Regions from separate parts of the Enterococcus sp. JNUCC 77 genome, predicted to be linked through region 1. Evidence: predicted binding sites of a transcription regulator. Region 1 holds the regulator's gene; each other region holds the start of a gene.

Region 1 (3,236 bases):
TATGGTCTCTCATTTAAGAATGGAAGGAAAGTATGAATATTTTCCTGAAGAGACTGTTTTGGATAAACATAGTCACGTGCGTTTTATTTTCACTGATGGTTCTGAATTAATTTATCACGATGTAAGAAAATTTGGACGAATGGCTTTACTACCGAAAGGACAAGGTGAAAACTATAAAGGAATCCTTCAATTAGGTCCAGAACCAACAACTGAAGAATTTGCCTTCGCGCCTTTCTATCAAAAATTACAAAAATCAACCACCATGATTAAGCCATTATTGCTCAATCAAAAAATTGTTGCTGGTTTAGGCAATATTTATGTTGATGAAGTATTATGGTTAGCCAAAATCCATCCTATGCAGCCAGCAAAATCAATTTCAAAGCAGGCCGCAAAGAAACTGCATCAGGCAATTATTACTGTTATCTCAGAAGCAAAAAAAGCTGGTGGAACAACTATTCGTACCTATTTGAATGCTTTAGGCGAAGCAGGTCATTTCCAACAAAAGTTGAATGTATATGGCCAAACCGGACTGCCTTGCAAAAGGTGTCAAACACCGATTATTAAAATTAAAGTCGCTCAAAGAGGCACACATCTTTGTCCCCATTGTCAAAAATTAAAGCAGGTGAAGATATGAGTTTTGTATTAGGTGTGACTGGTAGTATTGCTACTGGAAAATCAACAGTCGTAAATGTATTTAAGAATCATCAAATTCCTGTTGTTGATGGTGACGTAGTGGCTAGAGAAGTAGTGGAGCCTGGTACCGAGGGATTAGCGGCAGTTGTCGAAAAATTTGGTGAAGATATTTTATTAGCTGAAGGTGGTTTGGATCGAAAAAAATTAGGTGATTTAGTTTTTAGTCAGCCAGATGAAAGGCTAAAATTAAATGAAACCATCAAACCATTTATTAGAAAAGAAATTTTACGTCAAATTGAAGAGCTAAAGAAGAAATCCCCTTTAGTTATTGCAGATATTCCTTTACTTTATGAAGCTCACTATGAAAAAGAATTGGACGCGGTTGCTGTAGTTTATGTTAGTCCTAGAATTCAGTTGGAACGTTTGATGAAAAGAAATAACTATACCGAAAATGAAGCCTTTAATCGAATCAACAGCCAATGGTCAATTGATGAAAAAAAACAAAAAGCAGATATCGTATTTGACAATCGTGGTACGATAGAAGAAACGAAACAGCAAGTTGAAGATTGGTTAAAAAAACAAAACTTTATCAGTTAATGCGTATTATTAGATCTTTAAACGCTTTTTTTCATAATTTTGTTATGGTAAACTTTAGTTAAATCTTCAGATAAAATAAGAGGTGAGTAAATGCGTTGTCCAAGATGTAATCATAATAGTTCACGTGTGATAGATAGCCGTCAAACAGATGACAATCGTGCCATTCGTCGTCGCCGAGAGTGTGAAAATTGTGGGTTTCGTTTCACCACTTTTGAAAGAATTGAAGCCGCACCGCTATTAGTTGTGAAGCGTAATGGTGATCGTGAGGAATTTAGTCGAGATAAAATTTTACGCGGTTTAATCCGTTCAGCCGAGAAAAGACCAGTGGCGATGGAACAAATGGAACAAATCGTCGATCACGTAGAAAATCGTGTCCGAAGCATGGGAGAAAATGAAGTTTCAACGAGTTTGATTGGTGATTTTGTGATGGAAGATTTAATGGAAGTAGACGAAATCGCTTATATTCGTTTTGCCAGTGTTTATCGTCAGTTTAAAGACATGTCAGTCTTTTTGCGAGAATTACAAGAAATTGTCGATAAAGCGAAATCTTCTAAGCCAGAAGAATAGGAGAAATTTAAGTGGAAGAAATCAAACCCACAACTTTTTATACAGTTTATGGGGTGCCACAATTAGATCAAAGTAATCAACAAGCATTACTATATCTTTATCAACCAATCATTGGTAGTCAAGCACTGGCTCTCTATTTGAATTTAAATGCTGATATTACTTTAACTGGAAAAAGTCAGGAAATAATGCACACTGATTTGTTGTCAGCAATTGATCTAGGTTTACCAAACATGATTAAAGCTCGTGAAAAATTAGAAGGCTTAGGTTTATTGGAAAGTTTTGAAAAAAAAGATACTGAATTAGGCTTACAGTTAGTGTATCAATTGCATACCCCCATGAAACCAGAAACTTTTTTTCAAGATCCAATTATGAGTTATTTATTACTTAACAAAATAGGTGAACGCCGCTATCAAAGATTGGTTGATCGCTTTAAACCCGCCAATTTTAATAAAAAGGGTTTAAAAAATATTGCGAAAACCTTTCGAGAAATCTATAATATTCAAGAATCTAACTTTGAAGCAAATGCTGAAGTATTAAAGCAAACGCAAGATATGTTTGTAGAAGAGACCTTGGATAAAGGATTTGATTGGGAAACATTTAACCACTTGATTCAAAAATTTAAAATTCACTTGAATGATCAAACAAAAAAAGCGATTGAAAGCTTGCATATTATGTATGCAGTTAACGAGATTGAAATGGCCGATTTTGTCGGTAAAGCTTCAGTCGGTGAAACGCAACATCTAGATTTAAACTATTTAAGACAATTGTTAGGTAAACAAGATAAGCCCTTAGAAGAAAAACCAGTAAAAGTAAAGCCTGAGTCTTTTACAAAAGGTGAAGCAAGATTGTTGGAGGAAAGTAAAAAATTTCCACCGGTTCAGTATTTTAAGGCAATCAAAAAACAAAAAGGGGTCAGTACGCAAAATAATGAATTAAAATTAATTGAAAAAATGCTGACCCAACAAAAATTGACTTCTGGCGTAGTTAATATTTTAATTAATTATGCGCTAGTCGTCCAAAAACAAAGCTATTTAAATGAAAATTATATTACTAAAATTGCTCAGGACTGGTCAGCTCAAGGCATTGATACCCCTGAAAAGGCCATCTCCCGTTTGAAAAATAATAATCAAAAGTTTGTTAAGAAAAAAACTTCTAATAACTTTTCACAACGGAAAAATTTCCAAACACGGACAGAGGCATTACCGGAGCATATTAAGCAACCGCCAGTTGAAAGTTCCTTAAGTGAGGAGAAGACGGCTGAATTAAATCGAAAATTAGCACAATTTTTAAATAAAGAGGGTGATAATTAATGGAAGATGTAGGAAAAGAACTGACACAAATTATTAGAAGCCGTGGGGTAGCTGGTCGTTATCAAGAAATGATGCAAGAAGTTTTACAGGATCCTGATGTAAGAGCATTTATTGAAACCCATAAACAAA
Region 2 (3,236 bases), 560 kb from region 1:
AAGCGATTCGTCACAATCCGGTCAATTTTATCTGATAATGATAATTTAAACTGGTCATCATCAACAACACATAAGGTTTTCAAGTCCGAAATAAAATTATATCTTTCATTAATAACGATGGATTCAGCATCATCTGCGATAATCTTTTCAGTAATATTAATGGTTTCTTCAATTTCTTTTTGCTGAATAGTACTCAAATCTAATGCTTGGCTTGCTCGTGAATCCCGTTCGAATAATTTCACGCTGTACCAACGAGCATATTTGTCTTCAACTGTGCTACCTAAAATGGTTTCGATCTCATTTAAAGCAGCTTCAAGACGTTTATCATATTGGGGATAATTGATTTCTGTTTTATTTTTTGCAGCTGCGATGGCTTCTTTGACTGCTTTATCAACATTTCGATTTTTCAAAGCTGATATGCCAATCACCGGTACGCCTAAAGCATAAGATAATTTTTCTAAATTAATCTGCTTGTCACTTTTTTCCAAAATGTCCATCATATTGACAGCTACGACTGTTGGAATCCCTGTTTCAATTAATTGGGTCGTTAAATAAAGATTCCGTTCTAAATTTGTCCCATCGACAATATTTAAAATGACATCAGGTTCACCTGACAATAAGTAATCTCTAGCAACAACTTCTTCTGGTGTATAAGGTGAAAGAGAGTATATACCCGGCAAATCATCAATCGTAACATCAGTATTCTTTTTATAGACGCCACCTTTTCTTTCAACGGTGACACCCGGCCAGTTTCCAACGAATTGATTATTACCAGTTAATACATTAAAGGCGCTAGTTTTCCCACTATTGGGATTTCCGGCTAATGCTACATGTAGGTTTGCCATCACGCTTCCTCCTTCGCAATAATAATCATTTCCGCTTCAGATTTTCTCAAAGTCAATTCATACCCGCGAATCCGAATTTCAATCGGATCTCCCAATGGGGCAAGTTTAATAATTTTAATCAACGTTCCTTTGGTTAAGCCCATATCCATTAAGCGGCGTTTCACTGCACCGGTGCCGTGGACATTTACGACAACCCCTTGTTCTCCTATTTTTAATTGATCTAAAGAAGACCAATGATTTCTTTCTTCTGTTATATCTTTCACATTAATACTTTTTAAAATAGTCTTATCAATTGCCACACGAGAATTGTGTAACAAGACAATACTATTATGCCCAGACTGACTCACAACGGCAATTTTCGAACCAATTACCATTCCGAGATCCTGCATCCGGCGCTTCATATCTGAATCTAATGTGACTGAATCAATTTCCACAACTTTATTCAAAGAAACATCTGCTAAAGTAGTCATCATTTTTCCGCCTAACTTTTTCAATTAATAATGAGAATCTTTCTCACTTAGATTAACTGGATTTGTGAACAATGTCAATATGAAACATAACTTTTTCTTAATCTTTTGAGCAGTAAATTTGACTTATTATTTCAAACTTGTTTAGAAAGGTTATTTAAAATTTTTTTGTTCGTAAAAAAAACATTCAATTTTTGTTTTTCAAATAAAGAAAGGGCTTTTCCATTGAATTCATCTGCTTTCATCATTTTTCCAAAAACACCAAGCCTTGTGTATCCCAAAAAACGAAACACTATATATAGTGTTTTTCGATTGACTTTTTCCCAACATCTTTTATACTGATAAGTGTAGAAAAAAAGGGGGAACATCCATGGTAAAAGTATATTCAAAAAACAATTGTATGCAATGTAAGATGACAAAACGTTATTTAAACGACAATCATATTAGCTTTGAAGAAATTAATATAGACAGCGAACCAACTGCTTTAGACTTCTTAAAAGAACAAGGTTTCCAAAGTGTACCTGTTACTTTTAATGGTTCAGACACAATTATCGGCTTTCGTCCTGACCAACTAAAAGCTTTAGCTTAATCAATAAATCTAAATGAATGACGAACTGAGATGAAAAGCGACTATTTTTGTCTCAGTTTTATTTATTACTATATATAGGAAAGAAGTGACGAAATGAGTCTGAAAAATCTAGGCGATGTGACCTACTTCAAACTTAATAATGAAATCAACCGTCCTGTTAACGGACAAATCCCATTAAATAAAGATAAAGAAGCTTTAGATGCATTCTTTAAAGAGAATGTTGAACCGAATACCCACAAGTTTTCTTCTATTAAAGAAAAACTTGATTTCCTAATTTCAGAAGATTATTTAGAACAAGAATTTATCGAAAAATATTCTCTTGCTTTTATTGAAAAATTATATGCATTTTTAGATGAACAGAATTTTGTCTTTAAATCATTTATGGCCGCCTATAAATTTTATTCTCAGTACGCTTTAAAAAGTAACGATGGCGACGAATACCTAGAGTCATATGAAGATCGTGTAGCTTTTAGTGCCTTATACTTTGCAGACGGCGATGAAAATCTAGCACTAGATTTAGCTGATGAAATGATTCATCAACGCTATCAACCTGCAACTCCTTCATTTTTAAATGCAGGACGTAAACGCCGTGGAGAATTGGTCTCTTGTTTCTTAATCCAAATGACGGATGACATGAATAGTATTGGTCGCTCAATCAACTCTGCTTTACAATTATCAAGAATTGGTGGCGGCGTTGGTATTAATTTGTCTAACCTTCGAGAAGCTGGTGCGCCGATTAAAGGTTATGACGGAGCCGCTAGTGGTGTCGTTCCAGTAATGAAATTATTCGAAGATAGCTTTTCTTACTCAAACCAATTAGGACAACGTCAAGGAGCCGGTGTGGTTTATCTAGACGTCTTCCATCCAGACATTGAGATGTTCTTATCGGCTAAAAAAGAAAATGCCGATGAAAAAATTCGGGTTAAAACTCTGTCACTAGGTGTCACTGTTCCTGACAAGTTTTACGAATTGGCTCGTAAAAATGAAGATATGTATTTATTCAGCCCTTATGGTGTTGAAAAAGAATACGGTGTCCCTTACTCTTATGTGGATATCACAAAAGAATATGACAACATGGTAGCTAATCCCAACATTCGTAAAAAACGTGTTCGGGCTCGTGACTTGGAAAACGAAATTTCTAAATTACAACAAGAATCTGGCTATCCTTATATTATCAATATCGATACGGCTAATCGGGCAAATGCGGTTGATGGAAAAATCGTCATGAGTAATCTATGTTCAGAAATTTTACAAGTTCAAACACCATCTGCCATTAATGATCGTCAAGAATATGAAACATTAGGTACAGATATTTCTTGTAACTTAGGCTCAACA
Region 3 (3,236 bases), 610 kb from region 1:
AACCCAATAAAATCGTCATTGTTCCAGCTAAACGCCAATTTTTATAGTAATAGGCGAGGTTCTCACTGCGAGTCAATATTTTTAAATCACGATAAACACTGTCTACTTTTCGTTTTTGGTAATAGGGTAAAGTACAAGCAAAAAATAAATAGGTTCCAATAATACAAATAACAAAAATAATCAGCATGATTACTAAAATCGATTCCACTAAATAAAATTTCCCAACCGCTATTTGAACAATTTTTAAAAAGAAGATGGCGCTCCCCCAACCAACAGCCAAGAAAACAATCCCTAAAATTGCAGTGATTTTCTGAAATCTTTTTTTTCGATTTAATTGAGGAAAAGAAATTTTCTGATTTTCCCAAGAAAATTTGAAACTAGAAACTAACCACAACGTTTGAATTGCTACTAGCAGTAATAAGAAAATTAAAACTGTAGCTGTTGAGGTGATGGCTTCAAACGAAACAAAAAAATCAACTGCAATATTTAATCCCATTGCAAAAACTAAGATCATACTTAATAACTTTGAAAAAAGCATTCCTAAAGCAATCCCAATAATAAAGGAAATCCCCCCTAAGAGTAGCAATTCAAAGGCAAACCATAGATAGATTTGATAAAATTTCAAGCCAAACAAATGAAAGATTGAAATGTCTTTACGGCGATTTTCGATAAAAAAACGATTGGTCGTCAGCATGAAATAAACTAAGATAAAGACAATTGCCACAATGCCCAAAGTTAAAACTGAAACTACCTGAGCATTGTTCCCAGCTGTTTGGATAATCGGCTGCTCTTTGGTAATCGTCACAAAAGAATAATAAAGCATCACGGCAAAAATCATACTAACTAAAAACAATAAATAGTTGCTTAACTGTCGAACAAAACCACGCCACATTAATTTAATCAGCATTGGCGCGCCCTCCTCCTCCAATCGTTGCTTGCATATCAATCACTTTTTCAAAAAATTCTTTACGAGAAGATCGTCGGACAATTTCAGAGAAAAAACGACCATCTTTAATAAACAAAACCCGATTACAATAACTAGCGGTGTAAGGATCATGAGTCACCATTAGTATAGTTGTGTTTTCCTGTAAGTTGATTTCGGCTAGGTAATTTAAAAACTCAGTAGCCATCTTAGAATCTAGCGCACCAGTAGGTTCATCCGCTAACAAGATTGGTTGTCGCGCCACTAAAGCTCGAGCCGCAGCAGTCCGCTGTCTTTGCCCCATCGAAACTTCTTCAGGATAATGATCTAAAATGTCATAAATTCCTAATATTTTCGCCAGTTCCTCGACTCTATTCATCATTTCAGCCGTAGATAGTTTTGAAACTGTCAAAGGCAAAACAATATTATCTCTTAGTGTCAGACTATCAATCAAATGAAATTCTTGAAATATAAAACCTAGATTCTCCCGCCGAAAATCGGTTAATTTGTTTTCTCGCATACGAGTGATATCCTGCTGATTGATTCTCACTTGACCCATCGTTGGAGTGGCGATAGTGGCCAGTATATTCATTAAAGTAGTTTTACCGGCACCACTAGGACCCATGATGCCAACAAACTCACCTTTTTCAATTGAAAAATTCAAATCATCTAAAATAGTCATTTTATTTTTTCGATTACCAAAAGTTTTAGTAAGATGTTGCACTTCAATTAATTTTTCCATTGATTTATCCTTTAAATTTTTTCTTTATCGTATCACAGAATGGCATTGGTGGAATCTTTTTCGAATTTTAAAATAAAGATAGCAATAATTAATTAATCTTTCAAAAAAGCCTATGACTATCAGTTTTCATTGATTTTACAAGGAAATACAAACACAATATATAGTGTTTTATTTGGTACAATTAAAATATACACCACTATATCTAGTTGAATCTTTCTGAAGATTATTATAAGATATATTATGAATTATTTAGAAACGGAGTGGTTGGTATGATGGAAATTCGCAACAATGATACTTTTGTCGCAACTTTTCAATCTTCTTTGGGAGAGATGAAAGTCATCAAACGCGATGGTCGCCAAACAATATTTGATGACCAAAAAATTTATGACGCATTAATTAAAGCACAGGCAAAAATTCAAGGGAGTCTTGATCCTTTATCTCATGTAAAAATTCAATCAATTGTTGAAAAAGTAGATGCAGAAATCGCCCAACGTTTTAATCGGGATATCAAAATTTATGAAATTCAAAATATAGTGGAGCACGTCTTGTTGGAAAACAATCAGTATGACTTGGCGCAAGAATATATTAATTACCGCACCAATCGTGATTTCCAACGAAGTCAAGCCACTGATATTAACTTTACAATTAGCAAACTAATCAATAAAGATCAAACTGTCGTTAATGAAAATGCCAATAAAGACAGCGATGTTTTTAATACCCAACGAGATTTAACAGCTGGGATTGTCGGCAAATCAATCGGCTTAAAAATGTTGCCACCGCATGTTGCTAATGCCCATCAAAAAGGCGATATTCATTACCATGACTTAGACTATCATCCGTATACACCGATGACTAACTGCTGCTTGATTGACTTTAAAGGGATGTTAAATGACGGCTTTAAGATTGGGAATGCCGAAGTAGAAAGTCCAAAATCAATCCAGACAGCGACAGCACAAATTTCGCAAATTATCGCTAACGTAGCTTCTAGTCAATACGGCGGTTGTTCTGCTGATCGCACCGATGAATTACTAGCACCGTTTGCTGAATTAAATTATCAAAAACATTTAAAAGATGCGGAAGAATGGATTGAAACACCTAGTCGTCGTGAAGAATATGCCAAAGCAAAAACTAAAAAAGACATTTACGATGCGATGCAAAGTCTAGAATATGAAATCAATACTTTATTTACTTCTAATGGTCAAACACCTTTCACTTCGTTAGGTTTTGGTCTAGGAACTTCTTGGTTTGAAAAAGAAATTCAAAAAGCCATTTTGCAAATTCGAATTGAAGGCTTAGGTAGTGAAAAGCGCACAGCTATTTTCCCTAAACTAATCTTTACTTTAAGAGACGGTGTCAATTTAAAACCGACAGATCCAAATTATGAAGTTAAAGAATTAGCATTAGAATGTGCCACTAAACGGATGTATCCAGATATTTTAAATTACGATAAGATCGTTGAATTAACAGGCAGTTTTAAAGTACCAATGGGTTGTCGTTCTTTCCTACAAGGCTGGAAAGATGAAAGTGGCGAAGAAATTAATGTTGGGCGTATGAATTTAGGTGTTGTAACCT
Region 4 (3,236 bases), 1.0 Mb from region 1:
CACTACCATTGACTTTCCATATGGATTCATTAAAACCAATTGAATCTGAAGCTGGAAGAGTTTGGATTGTCGATTCAAAAGTTTTCCCAGCTGCTCAAACAATTTCAGCAGCCATTGTTGAAGTAGAACCTGGTGCAATGCGGGAATTACATTGGCATCCAAAAGGCGCTGAATGGCAATATTATATTCAAGGAGAAGCTCGGATGACCGTCTTCAATTCAAATGGATTAGCTAGAACTTATGACTATCGTGCTGGTGATGTTGGTTATGTCCCAACAGTTGCAGGACATTATGTTCAAAATACCGGAACTGAAAAATTAATCTTTGTAGAAGTCTTTAAAATTCCTGAGTACTCAGATATTTCTCTAAACAAATGGATAGCTACTACACCTTCACAAATCGTGGCTGATCATTTGAACTTAACCAAAGAGTTTGTCGAAAGCTTGCCACAAGAAGAAACACCAAGCCCAGTTATTTGGTTTGATCAAGATAAAATTAATCAAGAGGTCAAAAAACATACCAGCAACAATCCTTTCGAATCAGAAGATAGCAACGGCTTAAACGCCAAAGACGTCTTTTAAAAAAAGTGGCTCATTTTGTTACGCTGGCTTTAGTAACTAAGGTCAGCGTAAATATTTTTGACAAAGAAAGGACATCAACAAAATGAATAACGATATACACAATAACGAACCTTACATGTCTTTCCCTATTATTGCATTCTTACTTGCGGTAGCAGCTGGTGGTATGGATGGCTATACGTACTTTATTGGAAAAGTCTTTAGTACTGTTCAATCTGGGAACATTATCTTATTAGGACAAACATTAGCAACTAAAAACTGGTCGCATTTCTTTACAGTTGCAGCAACTATTCTAGCTTTTGGAATTGGCGCAGCGATTACAGCAGTTATCCAAAGAGAAGATTCCAAAGACTGGTCTTTTAAAGTTTTAATTATTGAAATTATTATCTTATTTTTACTATCATTAAATATCACAACAAGCAATTTATCGACTATGACAATTTGTATAATCATTTCCTTCATATCTGGTATGCAAGGCAATGCGTTCCATAAATTTGGTCAAGACTTAGTTTATGGTAATGTTGCCGTGACATTAGTTGTTCAAAATGCTTTTAGCTATCTTATGAAGGGCTTCTTTAAACAAGCTGGGGCCTTCCAAAAATCAGCTTTATATTCTCTAATTTTATTAGGGTTCGGTTTTGGTGGTTGGCTAGGTACATTATTAACCTCTAATTTTGGTAATAAAGCTTTGTGGTTCCCGATTATTATCTTTGCGCTCATTTACCTTGAAGGTAAGCATTTAGAAAAGAAAAGTAATGACAAACTAAAATTAAATCCAGCTGCATAATAATTCAAACAAAAAGTCGTTGAAATTCTAAAATGAATTTCAACGACTTTTTTATGCTTCTTTTGCCCACTCAGCACTTTCAATTTCGGCTAATTTTTGATCAATCATTTTTAAAACCATTTTTTCGGCTTCTTTACTTTCGACAAAATTAAGGGCATCACCATCAATTTGAATTTTTGGACTTTCATTGTAATTATCAAACCATTGGTCATAACGTTTATTTAATTCTTGGTAGTAATCATATAAAGTCGGGTCAAAACTTAATTGTTCATATTCCCGTCCCCGTTTTTCAATGCGGTCTAACATTGTTTCAAAGGAAACTTTGATATGAACCATCAAATCAGGATGCTTTTTGTAGGCAGCAAAAGGCAATTCTTCCATCATATTTTTCAATAGCTCATCATACACTTTTACTTCCGTATCTGTTGCTCGACCAAGATCGGCATTTAGATGGAATAATAAAGAATCTTCGTAAATCGAACGATCCAAAACATTATGATCTGCTTGCATCGCTTTTTTTATCATATCAAATCGTTTATTTAAAAAGTAAATTTGTAACAAAAAGGCATATTGTTCAGGATTGGCATAAAATAATGGCAAGACTTCATTATCATCGACTGATTCGTAAAATGCATCTGTCCCTAAATGTTTTGAAACCATTTCCGTTAAGCTTGATTTCCCTGCACCAATCGTTCCAGCTAATACTATCACACTCATGAACCTCCAACTCGTTTCATACAAAATATAGTGTCTCTTCTTTCAACTTATCTAATATACCCCCAACATTTAGTGGTGTCAATTTTTAACAATCAATAAAATTGTTACAATATTTTAAGGAAATGTTTAAAAAATTTTTCAGTTTACTACTTCTATAAGAAGCTTTCATTTACTTGTTCGCAAACTATGAGTAAAATAGGATAGATTGCATTTATTGAGAGGACTTCTCAACATAAATAATTGGTAAGCAGCTTTGCCAATTTTCTAGGAGAATGATTATGAAAAAAAATGGTCACGGCTATGCCAGTGGAAAAATAATTTTAATGGGTGAGCATTCAGTCGTTTATGGGGAACCAGCCATTGCTTTACCTTTTAGTGGGACTGGTATTCAAACTACTATCTCTTTTCATCCCGTAAACGAGTCTTGGATTGAGTCCAGCTTTTTTACCGGACCAATCGGTCAAGCACCTGACAGCATGAACAGTGTCAAAGTGCTTATTTGGCAAATGATCAAACAATTTAAAATCCAACAACCTTTTTATTTAAAAATAGATAGCACTGTACCAGCAGAACGTGGGATGGGCTCAAGTGCCGCTGTGGCAGTATCAATTACCCGGGCATTTTTCGATTTGTTAGACATCCCGGCAACACAAGCAAATGTCTTATATTTTGTTAATCAAGCTGAAAAAATTGCTCATGGTAATCCTAGTGGGATCGACGCTACCACTATCAGCGGCGTATCACCTATTCTTTATCAAAAAAGAATCGGGATCGAACCATTTGAGTTAAACATGGATGCTTATTTAGTTGTAGCCGATACTGGTATCAAAGGACAAACCCGTAAAGCTGTCAAAGATGTTGCAACTTTAATGGAAAAAATGCCTAAAAAAATCGGCACGCATATTCATAAACTAGGTTCACTAACTAAACAAGCCCGACAAGCCATTTTAACTAATTCTCCAGAACGTTTAGGAGATTATATGAATCAAGCACAGCATGTTTTAACAACTTTAGGAACAAGTAATCAAGCCTTAGACCATTTGATTGAAACGGCATTGACCCATGGTGCATTAGGAGCAAAATTAACTGGCGGCGGTCGCGGTGGCTGTATGATCGCGCTGGCGCAAGATGAGGTAAGTGCCCATCGTTTACAA

Evidence for each region. The regulator NrdR, encoded in region 1, represses ribonucleotide reductase genes. The targets are predictions, from matches to a motif close to ACACNATATATNGTGT.
Region 2: the regulator NrdR is predicted to act here: its motif matches at 1,602-1,617, upstream of nrdH (glutaredoxin-like protein NrdH).
Region 3: the regulator NrdR is predicted to act here: its motif matches at 1,816-1,831, upstream of nrdD (anaerobic ribonucleoside-triphosphate reductase).
Region 4: the regulator NrdR is predicted to act here: its motif matches at 2,101-2,116, upstream of ACVWNY_RS10980 (deoxynucleoside kinase).

Annotation. Positions count from the first base shown of each region.
Region 1 covers NZ_JBTHIG010000001.1:1,219,424-1,222,659, forward strand. Annotated here, with positions in the region: gene mutM (DNA-formamidopyrimidine glycosylase) at 1-634, shown strand, start outside; gene coaE (dephospho-CoA kinase) at 631-1,230, shown strand; gene nrdR (transcriptional regulator NrdR) at 1,321-1,797, shown strand; gene ACVWNY_RS06100 (DnaD domain protein) at 1,809-3,107, shown strand; gene dnaI (primosomal protein DnaI) at 3,107-3,236, shown strand, end outside.
Region 2 covers NZ_JBTHIG010000001.1:662,729-665,964, reverse strand. Annotated here, with positions in the region: gene feoB (ferrous iron transport protein B) at 1-845, opposite strand, end outside; gene ACVWNY_RS03405 (FeoA family protein) at 845-1,315, opposite strand; gene nrdH (glutaredoxin-like protein NrdH) at 1,683-1,901, shown strand; gene nrdE (class 1b ribonucleoside-diphosphate reductase subunit alpha) at 1,995-3,236, shown strand, end outside.
Region 3 covers NZ_JBTHIG010000001.1:609,630-612,865, reverse strand. Annotated here, with positions in the region: gene ACVWNY_RS03130 (FtsX-like permease family protein) at 1-907, opposite strand, end outside; gene ACVWNY_RS03125 (ABC transporter ATP-binding protein) at 897-1,664, opposite strand; gene nrdD (anaerobic ribonucleoside-triphosphate reductase) at 1,937-3,236, shown strand, end outside.
Region 4 covers NZ_JBTHIG010000001.1:2,264,326-2,267,561, forward strand. Annotated here, with positions in the region: gene ACVWNY_RS10970 (cupin domain-containing protein) at 1-581, shown strand, start outside; gene ACVWNY_RS10975 (YoaK family protein) at 664-1,365, shown strand; gene ACVWNY_RS10980 (deoxynucleoside kinase) at 1,417-2,082, opposite strand; gene mvk (mevalonate kinase) at 2,361-3,236, shown strand, end outside.